DNA from 2 places in the Micromonospora sp. NPDC005254 genome. Region 1 is predicted to be linked to the other one. Evidence: predicted binding sites of a transcription regulator. Region 1 holds the regulator's gene; the other holds the start of a gene.
The links. Region 1 encodes HrcA, which represses chaperone genes, less so after heat shock. Its sites were predicted from a motif close to GGTTNGCACNCTCNNNNNGAGNGTGCNAACC; they were not measured.
Positions count from the first base shown of each region.

Region 1 (7,500 bases):
GCGTGCGCGTGGAACACCTCCTGCCCGCCGTACACCCCGGTGTTGAACATCAGCCGGAACCCGTCGCCGAGCAGCCCCTCGTCATCGGCCACCGCGGCGGCCGTGGCGAGCACCGCACCGGCCAGCGCCGGGTCACCCTCGGCGAGCGTGGCGACGTCGGCGTAGTGCTCCTTCGGAATGACCAGGACGTGCACCGGGGCCTTCGGGTCGATGTCGCGGAAGGCGAGCGTGGTGGCGGTCTCCCGGACCACGGTGGCCGGAATCTCCCCGGCGACGATGCGGCAGAACAGGCAGTCGGATCCCATCGGGGCAGTGTAAGGACGCGGGGCACGGCTGAGGCAGGATGGCCGGCATGACGGATCGGGCGGTACTGGTGACTGGTTCCTCGCGTGGCATCGGCCGCGCGGTGGTGGAGGCGTTCGCCGCCAGCGGCGACCGGGTGGCCATCCACCACCGCGACTCCGGCGACGCGGCCGAGGAGCTGCGCGCGGGGCTGCCCGGCTCGGGGCACGTGGTGGTCCGCGCCGACCTCACCGACCCGGACGCCGTCCGGGCCATGGTCGACCGGGCCGCCGAACTGCTCGGCGGGCTGGACGTGCTGGTCAACAACGCCGGGACGTACGGCGACCGGGACGACCCGCACCCGATCTTCGGCGCCTCCTACGAGCAGTGGCAGCAACGCTGGCGGCAGGTGCTGGAGACCAACCTGACCGGCGCCGGCAACGTCATCTGGTGCGCCGCCCAGCACATGCGTGAACGCGGCGGGCGGATCGTCAACGTCTCGTCCCGGGGCGCGTTCCGCGGCGAGCCGCACCAGCCGGCGTACGGGGCCAGCAAGGCGGGGCTCAACGCGCTGGGCCAGTCCCTCGCCGTGGCCCTCGCGCCGTACGGCATCACGGTCGCCACCGTCGCGCCGGGCTTCGTGGCGACCGACATGGTCACCGAGTACCTGAGCGGTACGGAGGGCGCGGCGATCCGGGCGCAGAGCCCGTTCGACCGGGTGGCCCGGCCGGAGGAGATCGCCGCCGCGGTGCACTGGCTGGCGTCCCCCGAGGCCGAGTGGGCCTCCGGCACGATCGTCGACCTCAACGGCGCCTCCTACCTGCGCACCTGACCACCCGCCAGCCCGCGCCGCCACCGGCCAGGGCCTCCCGCCTGCTCATCACGTCCTTTGCTCTGCTTCAACCACGGCAACACTCAACGGCCGAAACTGTTGCGTCGGTTGAAGCAGAGCAAAGGACGCGGACAAGGTGGGAGCCTGGGTCGGGGCACGAGTCACCACAGCTACACGAGTCACCACAGCTAGCGGTGGGACTACCAGCGGCCGAGGCGGGTGGCGAGCACGCTGAGCGCGGCCACGCCGGCCGTGGAGGTCCGCAGCACCTCCGGCCCGAGGCGTACCGGCCGGCCGCCGGCCTCGCGGAAGGCGGTCATCTCGGCCGGAGCGATGCCGCCCTCGGGGCCGACGACCAGGACGATCTCACCGATGGAGGGCAGGTCGGCGGTGGTGAGCCGCTCCTCGGCCTCCTCGTGCAGGACGAACCCGGCGGCGGCGCCGGCGATGCGGCGGGCGACCGTCGCGGTGGACTCGTCGGGCGCGCCGGCCACCACCGGCAGCCAGGGCCGGCGGGCCTGCTTCGCCGCCTCGCGGGCGGTGGCGACCCACTTCTCGCGGGCCCGTACGCCCCGGTCGCCGCGCCACTGGACCACCGAGCGCGACGCCGCCCAGGGCACGATCTCGTCCACCCCGACCTCGGTCATCGCCTGCACGGCCAGCTCGCCCCGGTCACCCTTGGCGATGCCCTGCACGGTGACGATCCGGGGTACGGGCGCGTCCGCGTACTCCCGGGAGGTGACGGTGACCTCCAGGCTGCCCCTGCCGACGGCGGTGACCACGGCGGCGGCCGTGCCACCCCGCCCGTCGGCGAGCAGCAGTTCCTCGCCGACGCGCAGCCGCTGCACGGTGGCGGCGTGGTGCCCCTCGGGCCCGTCGAGGGTCAGCGCGTCGCCGGTGGGCAGCGCGTCGACCAAAAAGAGCGGCGCGGACACGTCAGGCGTGGCCGTTGAACGCGTCGCGCATCCGGGAGAAGAAGCCGCCCTGCTTGGTCAGCTCGGCGACCTCCTCACCCCGGGTCTTGGCGAAGTCGCGCAGCATCTTCTCCTGGTCGGGGTCGAGCTTGGTGGGCGTCCGGACGTCGAGGTGCACGTAGAGGTCACCCCGGCCGGTGCCGCGCAGGTGCGGCACACCCCGGGCGCGCAGCCGCAGCGTGCTGGCCGGCTGGGTGCCGGCCTTGACGTCGACGGTCTCCTCGCTGTCCAGCGTCTTGATGGTGAGCCGGGTGCCCAGCGCGGCGGCGGTCATCGGCACGGTGACCCGGCAGTGCAGGTCGTCGCCCTTGCGGGAGTAGACGTCGTGTGGCCTCTCGTGGATCTCCACGTAGAGGTCACCGGCGGTGCCGCCGCCCGGGCCGACCTCGCCCTGCTGGGCCAGCCGGATCCGCATGCCGTCCTCGACACCGGCCGGGATCTTGACGGTGAGCGAACGGCGGGTGCGCACCCGGCCGTCGCCGGCACAGGTGGGGCAGGGGTGCGGGATGGTCGTGCCGTAGCCCTGGCAGACGGTGCACGGCCGGGCGGAGACCACCTGGCCGAGGAAGGTGCGCTGCACCGACTGCACCTCGCCCCGACCGCCGCACGCCTCGCAGGTGGCCAGGTGGGTGCCGGCTGCCGTGCCGGCGCCCGAGCAGGTGGTGCAGAGCACCGCGGTGTCGACGGTGATCGGGGCCTCGACGCCGAACGCCGTCTCGTGCAGGTCGAGTTCGAGCCGCAGGATCGCGTCGGCGCCCGGCCGGGTCCGCGGCCGTGGGCCACGGGCGCCACCTGCCGCGCCGCCGAAGAACGCGTCCATGATGTCCTGGAAGCCGACGAACGGGCCGGCTCCCCCCGGGCCACCCGGGCCGCCCGCGCCGCCGCCTCCCGGGGCGAGCGGGTCGCCACCCAGGTCGACGATCTGCCGCTTCCGGTCGTCCGAGAGGACCTCGTACGCGGCGTTGATGTCCTTGAACTTCTCCTGGGCCTCCGGGTCCGGATTGACGTCCGGGTGGAACTGGCGTGCCAGCTTGCGGTAGGCGCGCTTGATCTCGTCATCGGAGGCTTCCCGGCTGACACCGAGGATGCCGTAGTAGTCCCTGGCCACTGCGTTCCGTGTCCTCATGTTCGTCTCGCGTTACGCCGACCGGCGGCCGCAGCCGGCCGTCGGCCCTGACTGGTCAGTTCTGGGCCAGCAGCTCGCCCACGTAGCGTGCCACGGCGCGCACCGTGGCGATGGTGCCGGGGTAGTCCATGCGGGTGGGCCCCAACACGCCGAGGCCGCCCACGATGGTGGCCCCCGGGCCGTACCCGGTGCTGACCACCGAGGCGGCGCGCAGGTTGTCGAACTCGTTCTCGTCGCCGATCAGGACCCGGGTCGTGCTGGGCTCGGTCTCGCCGATGAGCTTGAGCAGCACGACCTCCTCCTCCAGCGCCTCCAGGATGGGTCGCAGCGAGCCCTGGAAGTCGAGTAGGCCGCCCCGGGTGAGGTTGGCGGTGCCGGCCAGGGCGATGCGTTCCTCGTGCCGCTCGACAAGCGTCTCCAGCAGGACGGTGGAGAGGGTGGTCATCGCCGGACGCAGCTCGGCCGGCGCCTCCTCGACCAGCGCCTGCACCAGCGGCGGGGTCTCGGACAGCCGGGCGCCGGCGAGCTTCTCGTTGACGAGCCGGCGCAGGTCGGTGACGTCGTCGGCGGGGACCGGGCCGGGCAGCTCCACCAGCCGCTGCTCGACCCGCCCGGTGTCGGCGATCATGACGAGCATCAGCCGGGTGGTGGAGATCGGCACCAGCTCCAGGTGCCGCACCGAGGAGCGGGCCAGGCTCGGGTACTGCACGACGGCCACCTGCCGGGTGAGCTGGGCGAGCAGGCGCACGGTGCGGTGCACCACGTCGTCGAGATCGACCGCGCCGACGAGGAAGCGCTCGATGGCCCGACGTTCGGCGGGACTGAGCGGCTTGACCCGGGACAGCCGGTCGACGAAGAGGCGGTAGCCGCGGTCGGTGGGCACCCGGCCGGCACTGGTGTGCGGCTGCCGGATGTAGCCCTCCTCCTCCAGCACGGCCATGTCGTTGCGGACCGTCGCCGGGGAGACCCCGAGCTGGTGGCGCTCGACCAGCGCCTTGCTGCCGACCGGCTCCTGGGTGGAGACGTAGTCCTCGACGATGGCGCGGAGCACGGCGAGCTTGCGGTCGTCCAGACCCATCCTCCGCACCTCCTGTCGCACGTCGGCCGGCGGCCCACCCGGGGCCGACGGCCGTCCTGGCACTCGACTGTAACGAGTGCCAGTCTACGTCGGCACCCCCGCCGACGCGATGATCAACGACAGGCCGTGGGTGCGGCCCGCGCCACCTTGCGCGGGCCGATCGGCCCGCGCGGCCGGGCGGTATCGCTCTGGTGCGACGTTGCCGCCGACACCTACCGTGACAGTCATGACTGAACCACCTCGCCCTCCCGGCGCGGGAGACCCCGGCAGTTACCCGCCGGAGCCGACTCTCCCGGGCTCGCCTTCCGCGGCCGAGCCGCCCACCGCACCACTGTCCGGGGCACCCGACCCGGCCGGCTATCCCCCGGCCGGTGGCTATCCGCCGCCCACCGGTGACCAACCGCCGTCGGGCGGCTACCCTCCGCCAGGTGGTTACCCCCCGCCGGGCGGTTACCCCCCGGGCGGCCCGACTGGCGGGTATCCGACCGGCGGCGCCTTCAGCGGCCCCGGCGGCGGCTACGCCAACAACGAGGACAAGACCTGGGCGCTGGTCGCGCACTTCGGCGGCGCGGCCGGCATGATCATCAGTGGGGGCGTGCTCGGCTGGGTCGCCCCGCTGGTGGCGATGCTGGCCCGGGGCAACCAGTCCCCGACGGTCCGGGCGCACGCCGTCGCCGCGCTCAACTTCCAGCTCATCTGGTCGATCGTCGGCCTGGTCGGCTGGGTGCTCTCGTGCATCCTGATCGGCTTCATCGGCGTCGGGGCGGCCATCATCCTCGGTGCCGTGTTCGGCATCCTCGCCGGCATCAAGGCCAACGAGGGCAGCCTCTACCGCTACCCCCTCTCGGCCAACCTCGTCAAGTGATCCGGGCCGGCCGCTCCCCCGGCCGGTCCGGCGCACCGCCCGCACGGCCGGCCGGGGCGCGGGCTGACCGGCGACGGTCGGTCGCACCTGCCGGCCGGGCCGCGCGTCCGGGTCAGGGCAGCAGGTCGCGGACGACCGCGTCGGCGAGCAGCCGGCCGCGCAGGGTGAGCGCCGCTCGGCCGGCGGCGTAGTCCCCGGCGGCCAGCAGGCCGTCGGCGAGGGCCCGCTCGGCGCCGGCCCGGCCGGCCGCGTCGAGCACCGCCAGCGGCAGCCCGCTGGCGAGCCGCAGCCGGAGCATCACGTCCTCCATGTGGGCCTCGTCGACGGTGAGCACCTCGCGGGCCAGGCCGGGTGACGCGCCGGAGGCCAGCCGCTGGGCGTACGTCGTGGGGTGCTTGACGTTCCACCAGCGCACCCCGCCGACGTGGCTGTGCGCCCCCGGGCCGAGCCCCCACCAGTCCGCGCCGGTCCAGTAGAGCAGGTTGTGCCGGCACCGGGCCGCGTCGGTGCGCGCCCAGTTGGACACCTCGTACCAGGACAGGCCGGCCGCGTCGAGGGCGGCCTCCGCGGCCAGGTAGCGGTCCGCGGCGACGTCGTCGCTGGGGTACGCCAGCTCGCCGCGCCGCATCCGGGCGGCGAGCCGGGTGCCGTCCTCGACGATGAGGGCGTACGCGCTGACGTGATCGACCCCGGCGGCGACGACCTGCTCCAGCGTGGCGGCGAAGTCCTCGGCCCGCTCCCCCGGCGTGCCGTAGATCAGGTCCAGGTTGACGTGCTCGAACCCGGCGTCGCGTGCCTCCAAGGCGGCGGCGGTGGCCCGACCGGCGCTGTGTTTGCGGTCCAGGATCGCCAGCACCCCCGGGGAAGCGGACTGCATGCCCAGCGAGATCCGGGTGTAGCCGGCCGCCCGCAGCCGCCGCAACGACTCCGGGGTCACCGACTCCGGGTTGGCCTCGGTGGTCACCTCGACGTCGGCGGCGAGCCCCCAGGTGCGGTCGATGCCGTCGAGGATGCGGGCCAGGTCGTCGGCGGGGAGCAGGGTCGGGGTGCCGCCGCCGACGAAGACCGTGTCGACCCGGGGCGGCGGACTGTCGCCGAGCACCCGGGCGGCGAGCGACAGCTCGGCCAGCACGGTGTCGGCGTACGCCTCGCGGCTGGCGCCCCCGCCCAGCTCGGCGGCCGTGTAGGTGTTGAAGTCGCAGTAGCCGCAGCGACTGGCGCAGAACGGCACGTGGACGTACACGCCGAAGCCGCGCGCGCCGACCGCCGAGGTGGCGGTGGCGGGCAGCGATCCGTCGACGGGGACGGTCTCACCATCTGGAAGGACGCCGGGCATGGCCACTAGTGTGCCCGGCATGACCTCTCCCGACGTCCTCGTGCGGGTCGCCACGGCCCGTGGGGTGACCACCCTCACCCTGGACAGCCCACACAACCGCAATGCGCTCTCCACCGCCCTGATGACCCAGTTGCTGGCCGGACTGGCCGACGCGGCGGCCGACGACGCGGTCCGGGTGATCGTGCTGGACCACACGGGCCCGGTCTTCTGCGCGGGCGCGGACCTGAAGGAGACCGCCGCGGCGTACGCCAGCGGAACGGTGCCGGCCGGGATGCTGGGCGACGTGCTGGCGGCGCTCTGGGACTGCCCGAAGCCGGTGCTCGCGCGGGTCGCCGGGCCGGCTCGGGCCGGCGGGCTGGGCCTGATCGCGGCCGCCGACCTGGCGGTCTGCGCCGACGAGGCGACGTTCGCCTTCACCGAGGTGCGGATCGGGGTGATCCCGGCGGTGATCTCGGCAACCGTGCTGCCCCGCCTGCACCCGCGTGCCGCCGCCGAGCTGTACCTGACCGGCGACACCTTCGACGGCCGACGGGCGGCCGAGATCGGCCTGGTCACGGCCGCCGTGCCGGCCGACGGGCTGGACGACGCGGTACGGCGCTACTGCGACTCGCTGGTGCGCGGCGCGCCCGGCGCGCTGGCCGGCGCGAAGGAGCTGCTGCGCCGACCGGGCACCACCGAGCTGCGGGCCGACCTGGCGCGGCTGTCCGCCCTCTCGACCGGTTACTTCCTCTCCGACGAGGGGCGCGAGGGGGTCCTGGCCTTCCGGGAAAAGAGATTGGCTCGATGGGTGGCCGCTCTGGACGGTGGTTCCGCTGATCATGCCGGGTAGGGGCGGGACGTGCCGGGTAGGGCCGGGACGTGTCAATCGGTCAAGTCCTTGACCGGTCAATCGCTTCCCGGCGTCCAGGTCGGGTGACGTGGCAGACAACCCAGAGCCCGGTCGGCGCGGCAGGTGAGTTCGGCGCCGGAGCGGGAACGTCCCGATCGGTACGCGGCGGCAGCGCGGA
Region 1 is NZ_JBIAKM010000011.1:60,851-68,350, reverse strand. Features, by position in the region: gene ACFYPR_RS28665 (histidine triad nucleotide-binding protein) at 1-305, opposite strand, end outside; gene ACFYPR_RS28660 (SDR family NAD(P)-dependent oxidoreductase) at 353-1,114, shown strand; gene ACFYPR_RS28655 (16S rRNA (uracil(1498)-N(3))-methyltransferase) at 1,315-2,049, opposite strand; gene dnaJ (molecular chaperone DnaJ) at 2,051-3,196, opposite strand; gene hrcA (heat-inducible transcriptional repressor HrcA) at 3,270-4,292, opposite strand; gene ACFYPR_RS28640 (DUF4870 domain-containing protein) at 4,519-5,157, shown strand; gene hemW (radical SAM family heme chaperone HemW) at 5,270-6,493, opposite strand; gene ACFYPR_RS28630 (enoyl-CoA hydratase-related protein) at 6,513-7,322, shown strand.

Region 2 (7,500 bases), on a different contig from region 1:
GCTCGCGGACCTGGCTGTTGCATGATGGCTGGCATGACGGAGACCCCGCATCCCCTGTACGACAGGCACGCCGACACCCTCAACCGAGCGCTGACCGCGATCACGGAGCGGGGCTACTGGTCCGCCTATCCCGAGTCCCCCAGCCCCCGCGTGTACGGCGAAACCGCCGCCGCCGACGGCAAGGCCGCCTTCGAGGCGTACCTCGGCGGTGATTTTCCGCTCGACCAGCCGGGCGCCGGCGAGCGGATCGCCACCGAGACGAGCCCGTTCGGGGTCGAGCTGGCGGTGCGTTACCCGCACGCCGGCACCGACGAGCTGATCGCCGCCGCCTCCGCCGCGCTCCCGGTCTGGCGCGACGCCGGCCCGCAGGCCCGCGTGGGCGTCTGCCTGGAGATCCTGGACCGGCTGCACAAGCACATCTTCGAGCTGGCCAACGCGGTGCAGTTCACCAGCGGGCAGGCGTTCGTGATGGCCTTCCAGGCCGGCGGCGCGCACGCGCTGGACCGGGCGCTGGAGGCGCTGGCGTACGCGTACGCCGAGATGACCCGGCACCCCGGCACGGCCGGCTGGGAGAAGGCCGCCGGCAAGGGCGACCCGCTGCGGATGACCAAGACGTTCCACGTGGTCCCGCGTGGGGTGGCGTTGGTGATCGGCTGCAACACCTTCCCGACCTGGAACTCGTACCCCGGGCTGTTCGCCTCGCTGGTCACCGGCAACCCGGTGATCGTCAAGCCGCACCCGCGCGCGGTACTGCCGCTGGCCGTCACGGTGAAGTACGCCCGGGAGGTGCTCGCCGAGGCCGGCTTCGACCCGAACCTGATCATGCTGGCGGCCGAGGCGCCCGGTGAGAAGCTCGCCAGCGACCTGGCCCTGCACCGGTCCGTCAAGATCGTCGACTTCACCGGCTCCACCGAGTACGGCGACTGGCTGGAGACGCACGCCCGGCAGGCGTCGGTCTACACCGAGAAGGCCGGCCTGAACACGGTGGTCATCGACTCCACCGACGACTTCGCCGGCATGTGCCGCAACCTCGGCTTCACGCTGACCCTCTACAGCGGGCAGATGTGCACCACCTCGCAGAACATCCTCATCCCCGCCGGTGGCATCGAGACCGACCAGGGCCACAAGAGCTTCGACGAGGTGGCCGGCGGGATCGCCGCGGCGGTCGGCAAGCTGACCGCCGACCCGGCCCGGGGCGTCGAGCTGACCGGCGCCATCGTCAACGACGGGGTGCTGGACCGGCTGGCCGAGGTCACCAAGGTGGGTGAGCTGGTCCTGGAGTCACGGGCCGTGGCCCACCCGGCGTACGCCGACGCGGTGGTGCGTACCCCGACCATCGTGAAGCTGGGCGCGGACGACGCCGAGACGTACGGCCGGGAGTGGTTCGGGCCGATCTCGTTCGCCATCGCCACCGACTCCACAGCCCACAGCCTGGAACTGCTGCGCCGGACGGTCGGGGAGAAGGGCGCGCTCACGGCGGCGGTCTACTCCACCGACGAGGCGGTGCTGGACGCCACCGAGGCGGTGGCGGTCGAGGTCGGGGTGCACCTGTCCTGCAACCTCACCGGCGGGGTCTTCGTCAACCAGTCGGCGGCGTTCTCCGACTTCCACGGCAGTGGGGCGAACGCGGCGGCCAACTCGGCGCTGACGGACGGGGCGTACGTGGCCAACCGGTTCCGGATCGTGCAGTCGCGGCGTCACGTCTGATCTTTGGTTGCGGTTGGGGGTTTCCGGGGCAGCCCGCCCCGCTCCGGGCGGTCAGGCTTGATCCCTGCGCGGGGCGGGCTGCCCCGGAAACCCTCACGTGGACGCGGTCGTCGCTGACGCGTCCGGCTTTTAGACATCACCGGGGTTCTGCCTTGGGATGGGTTCTCTTGTTTCTAGGCTGTTCGGCGCATCTGTAGTTCGTTCAGGGCGGGGATCGTGGGGTGGGGGACTCGCACGCCGGTGTCGGTGAAGCCCAGCCGCCGGTAGGCCCGGTAGGCGCGGTCGTTGCCTACCACCACCTCCAGCAGCAGCTCCGGTCGGCCGCAGGCCCGGGACCAGGCGGCCACCCCGTCGATCAGCTCGCCGAGCAGCCCGCTGCCCCGCCAGGCCGGCGTGACGTACACGGCGTAGATGACGGTCAGCCCCGGCTCGTTCGGCGCGACCGTGCCGCCGGCGTGCCCGACCAGACGGCCGCCCGGGTCCGCGACGAACTGCGCGTTGTGGGGGCCGGCCGACGTGTACGCCACCCGCGCGGCGAACTCGCGGTGCGGTCGGGCCGCCGCGTCCGCCACGGTCTCCAGGAAGGCCAAGGGCGCGTCGGCGAGCATCTCCAGGCGCAGTGCCCGCATCCGGGCGGCGTCCTCCGGCCGGACCCGGTGGATCTCGGCCTGCCGAACGGCGGCTGAGCCGATATCGGTGGTCATGTCTGCATGCCTACCACAGGGGCGGGAGCTGCCTCGGGGCGTGCCCCGCCCCGCCGCCGGGCCGCCGGGCGGCGAGCCGGGACCGGTCGTCCGTGGCCCGTTCCGGTCCGGCCCCCGGGCCCGGTCGGATCGCCCGGGAATACGCCCGATTTGGGGTCGTGCGCGGCCGTCACTCCTCGTGTAGCGTGCGATTTCGGTCACCCTTTCAGCGGCCGTCGTCGATCGCTGAGGCGGTGGTCCGAGGGCGTCCGGCCGTGCCGCGCGCCCGGGCAGGCAACGCTGCGCAAGAGTGAGGGAAGTGCACCGTGGCACAGGGTTCCGTGAAGTGGTTCAACGCCGAAAAGGGCTACGGCTTCATCGCCGTCGACGGCGGTCAGGACGTGTTCGTCCACTTCTCCGCGATCGAGATGGACGGCTACAAGGCGCTCGACGACGGCCAGCGGGTGGAGTTCGAGATCGCCCAGGGCCAGAAGGGCCCGCAGGCGGAACACGTACGCGTCATCGCCTGAGCGAATTCCCGACCTTTTCGCTCGCGGATCACCCCCGATCGGCTGGCGGGTCGGGGCTGCGGTGCGGACGCCCACCCGGGAAGATCGTGAGCCGTTCCAGCCGATGCTGAGGAGGGTTCATGACCGACCAGCCGCCCCCACCCACCACGCCCTCCGGGCCGGGTGAGCCGGGCCCGTCCGACCCCACCTCACCCATCTCCGGCGCGGCCCCGGGCACGCCACCGGCCTCCGGCGCAGACCCCGGGCCGCCACCCGGACACGACCCCGGCCCTGCGATGCCGCCCGGATACGGCCCCGGCCCTGCGATGCCGCCCGGATACGGCCCCGGCCCTGCGATGCCACCCGGATACGGCCCCGGCCCTGCGATGCCGCCTGGATACGGCCCCGGCCCTGCGATGCCGCCTGGATACGGGCCGCCACCCGGCCCGATCCCCCAGGGTTGGGGGCAGGCCGGTCCGGCGGGTACGCCGGATCCCACCGCGCAGGGCGGTTGGGGTCCACCGGCTGGGCCGCCGCCCGGTTGGGATCCCGCGCGGGGCGGTTGGGGTCCGGCCGGTGCGCCGCCGCAGGGCTGGGTCTTTCCGCCCACCGGCGGCTACCCGCCGGGGTCTGGTCCCTACGGTGGGCAGCCGTGGTATCCGGGGGCGCCGGTCAGCTGGTACCCGCCAGGTCACGGGTTCGATCCGAACGACGCCCTGGTCACTCCGCCCGGTGCCGGCATTGGGGCCTGGTTCGAGCGGTGCGGGGGCGCGCTGCGCCGAAGCTGGCGGCAGTTGGTGCCGATCATGCTGCTCACGCAGGTCTTGCCGGCGGCGGTGCTCTCGGTCATCTCGCTGGGTGTGGACCCGTCGCCCGGCTGGGAGGCGCAGGCCGAGATGGATCCGGCGGCCGGACTGCCGGACAACTTCGCCGCCACCCTGGCAACCCTCGTCGCCGTGCTGGTCGGCGGCAGCCTGCTGATCGGTCTGGTGCAGGCGGTGGGGTGGGCCGCCGGCAGTTGGGTGATCACCCAGCAGGCGACCGGCCGGCCCGCCAGCCTGGATGCGGCGCTGCGGTACGGCCTGCGCCGGGCGCTCGGCCTGTGGGGCTGGACGTTGCTGGTCAGCGTGCTCATCGGTATCGGCTTCTGCTTCTGCGTCCTGCCGGGCATCTATCTGGCGTTCGCGTTGAGCCTGGCCGGCCCGGTCTACCTGTTCGAGCGGCAGAACCCGATCGGCCGGTCGTTCGGGATGTTCCACGCCCGGCTCGGGCTGCTGCTCGGCCGGGTGGCCGTGGTGGGCGGGGCTGTGATCGTCGGCACCGTGGTTCCGGGCTTCCTGGAGTCGGTGGGCACCGGCGCGTTGGGCACGGACCCGTTCGCGTCCCCGGGCGCCGCGGTCGGGGTGGTGGCGGTGATCGGTGTCGCGGCGCTGCTGGCGCTGCCGGCCCACCTCGTCCAGTTGATCGGTCTGCTGGTCACGTACACCGAGCAGCGGGCCCATGAGGGGCCGGTGAACAGCGCCGGACTGGCGGCCGAACTCGGCTGAGCGGCGTCATCGTGCTTGCACTCGGCAGGTGAGAGTGCTAAACAAGTCATTGGCACTCGCGTACCGTGAGTGCCAACGGTCGGGACGGTGGGGCCAGGTTGCCCAGGCGTGGAGACGCCGGGGCGGCACATGGCCGGTCGTCGCGGGCTATCCGGCCCGGCCGGAGGACGTCGTCGTCGCCTGGTGGCGGCGTCCCAAGGTGCGTAAACCAGGCGGCCCATCCGGGACACACACTCGGGTGGCCGTGAGTGTCCAGGAGGACAACGCCGTATGGCAAAGATGATCGCGTTCGACGAAGAGGCGCGCCGCGGCCTCGAGCGGGGCATGAACCAGCTCGCTGACGCCGTAAAGGTGACCCTCGGCCCGAAGGGCCGCAACGTCGTGCTCGAGAAGAAGTGGGGTGCCCCCACCATCACCAACGATGGTGTGAGCATCGCCAAGGAGATCGAGCTCGAGGACCCGTACGAGAAGATCGGCGCCGAGCTGGTCAAGGAAGTCGCCAAGAAGACCGACGACGTCGCCGGTGACGGCACGACGACGGCGACCGTCCTGGCCCAGGCCCTGGTTCGCGAGGGCCTGCGCAACGTGGCCGCCGGCGCCAACCCGATGGCCCTGAAGCGGGGCATCGAGGCTGCGGTCGCGAGCGTCTCGGAGGAGCTGTCCAAGCTCGCCAAGGACGTCGAGACCAAGGAGCAGATCGCCTCCACCGCCTCCATCTCCGCTGGCGACAGCACCGTCGGCGAGATCATCGCCGAGGCGATGGACAAGGTCGGCAAGGAAGGCGTCATCACCGTCGAGGAGAGCAACACCTTCGGGCTGGAGCTGGAGCTCACCGAGGGTATGCGCTTCGACAAGGGCTACATCTCGGCCTACTTCATGACCGACCCGGAGCGCATGGAGGCCGTCTTCGACGACCCCTACCTCCTGATCGTCAACAGCAAGATCTCGTCGGTCAAGGACCTGCTTCCGATCCTGGAGAAGGTCATGCAGTCGGGCAAGTCGCTGCTGATCATCGCCGAGGACATCGAGGGCGAGGCCCTGGCCACCCTGGTCGTCAACAAGGTCCGGGGCACCTTCAAGTCCGTCGCCGTCAAGGCGCCGGGCTTCGGTGACCGCCGCAAGGCCATGCTCGCCGACATCGCCATCCTCACCGGTGGCCAGGTCATCAGCGAGGAGGTCGGCCTCAAGCTGGACGCCGTCGGCCTCGACATGCTGGGCCGCGCCCGCAAGGTCGTGGTGACCAAGGACGAGACCACCATCGTCGACGGTGCCGGCGACGCCGACCAGATCCAGGGTCGGGTCAACCAGATCCGGGCCGAGATCGACAAGAGCGACTCCGACTACGACCGCGAGAAGCTGCAGGAGCGGCTGGCCAAGCTGGCCGGTGGCGTTGCGGTGATCAAGGTCGGCGCGGCCACCGAGGTCGAGCTCAAGGAGCGCAAGCACCGCATCGAGGACGCCGTTCGCAACGCGAAGGCCGCCGTCGAGGAGGGCATCGTCCCGGGTGGTGGCGTCGCGCTGGTGCAGGCCGGCAAGACCGCCTTCGACAAGCTGGACCTGGTCGGCGACGAGGCGACCGGTGCCAACATCGTCAAGGTCGCGCTGGACGCCCCGCTGCGGCAGATCGCCGTCAACGCCGGCCTCGAGGGCGGCGTCGTGGTGGAGAAGGTCCGTAACCTCGAAGCGGGTCACGGCCTCAACGCCGCCAACGGCGAGTACGTCGACCTGCTGGCCGCGGGCATCATCGACCCGGCCAAGGTGACGCGCTCGGCGCTGCAGAACGCCGCTTCCATCGCGGCGCTCTTCCTCACCACCGAGGCCGTCGTCGCGGACAAGCCGGAGAAGAACCCGGCTGCCCCGGCGGGCCCGGGTGGCGGGGACATGGACTTCTGAGTCCAGTTCCGACACACCGAACGGGGCGGGCCGCTGACGCGGTCCGCCCCGTTCGTCGTCAGGTGGGCAGTGGGCGCTGGTTGCGGCGCTTCTGCGCCCGGTCGTACGGCGGGAGCAGCTGGATCGGCGCGTCCACCATCTCCTGCGGTTCCTCGGTCAGCCGCTCGCCGTCGGTGGTCATCTCGGCAAGTTGCTCGGCGTCGCCGTAGTCGAGCCGGTCGAACGGGAGTTGGCCGGGCAGTTCGCCGACCGGTTTCCAGGTGATCGGCGGGCCGTCCTCGGTCTGGTCGTCATCCGTGGTCATGGCTGCCTCCTCTACCGAAACGGTAGGGGGCGTCGATGGGTAATGCGGGCGAATGGACTCATGTCCCATTTGCCCTCTCACGTCACCGGTAGGGTCCGCCGGTACAGGAAGAAGACCCGCTCGATCCGGGCGCCCGCGCTGCCCGAGTAGAACGGCACCGGCCCCACCCAGCCAATCTGCGCCCGGTCCACCCCCGCCGCACGCTGGTCGCGCAGGCAGCGTCGCAGCAGCACCCCGCCGATGCCCGAACCCTCGGCGGCGGGCGCGGTGCCCATCGGCCCGAACCAGCTCGGCCGGGACGACCCGTAGGCGGCGAAACCCAGCACCTCGCCGGTCCGCTCCGCCAGGTGGCAGCCCGCCCCCGCGCGGCCCACCGACCCGGCCAGCTCGCCGTCCCAGGCGCCACCGAAGGTGGACCGGGCGAACGCGGCCAGCGCCGGCAGGTCCGCGGGCTCCGCCCGGCGTACCGTGATGCCCTGCCCAGCCAGCCGTTGCTCCGCGGCCTCCGTGGACCGCAGGGCCGGTGACTCGTCGTACGACAGGTCCGCCGTCATGTTCCAGGCGGTCCGGTCCTGGTGGTAGCCGAGCGCCAGGGCGGCGCACACCGCTGGCGTGTACCGCACGTCGATGCCCGGCCAGGCGTAGTACGGCGGGTTTCCGGCGAGCAGCACCTCGGTGACGCCGCGCTCGGCGAGTGCCTGTTCGGCCCGCGACAGCAGCGCGCGGCCCACCCCCCGGCGGCGCTGCCCGGGGAGCACAGCGACCAGGTCCACGTGCCCGATGCCCACCTCGGCCGGCGACACCGAGCAGAGCAGCACCCCGACCAGGTCGTTCCCCCGGTACGCGCCCAGCCCGAC
Region 2 is NZ_JBIAKM010000001.1:275,609-283,108, forward strand. Features, by position in the region: gene paaN (phenylacetic acid degradation protein PaaN) at 34-1,707, shown strand; gene ACFYPR_RS01330 (GNAT family N-acetyltransferase) at 1,881-2,411, opposite strand; gene ACFYPR_RS01335 (cold-shock protein) at 2,717-2,920, shown strand; gene ACFYPR_RS01340 (hypothetical protein) at 3,706-4,446, shown strand; gene groL (chaperonin GroEL) at 4,717-6,339, shown strand; gene ACFYPR_RS01350 (hypothetical protein) at 6,398-6,643, opposite strand; gene ACFYPR_RS01355 (GNAT family N-acetyltransferase) at 6,721-7,500, opposite strand, start outside.
Region 2: the regulator HrcA is predicted to act here: its motif matches at 4,494-4,524, upstream of groL (chaperonin GroEL).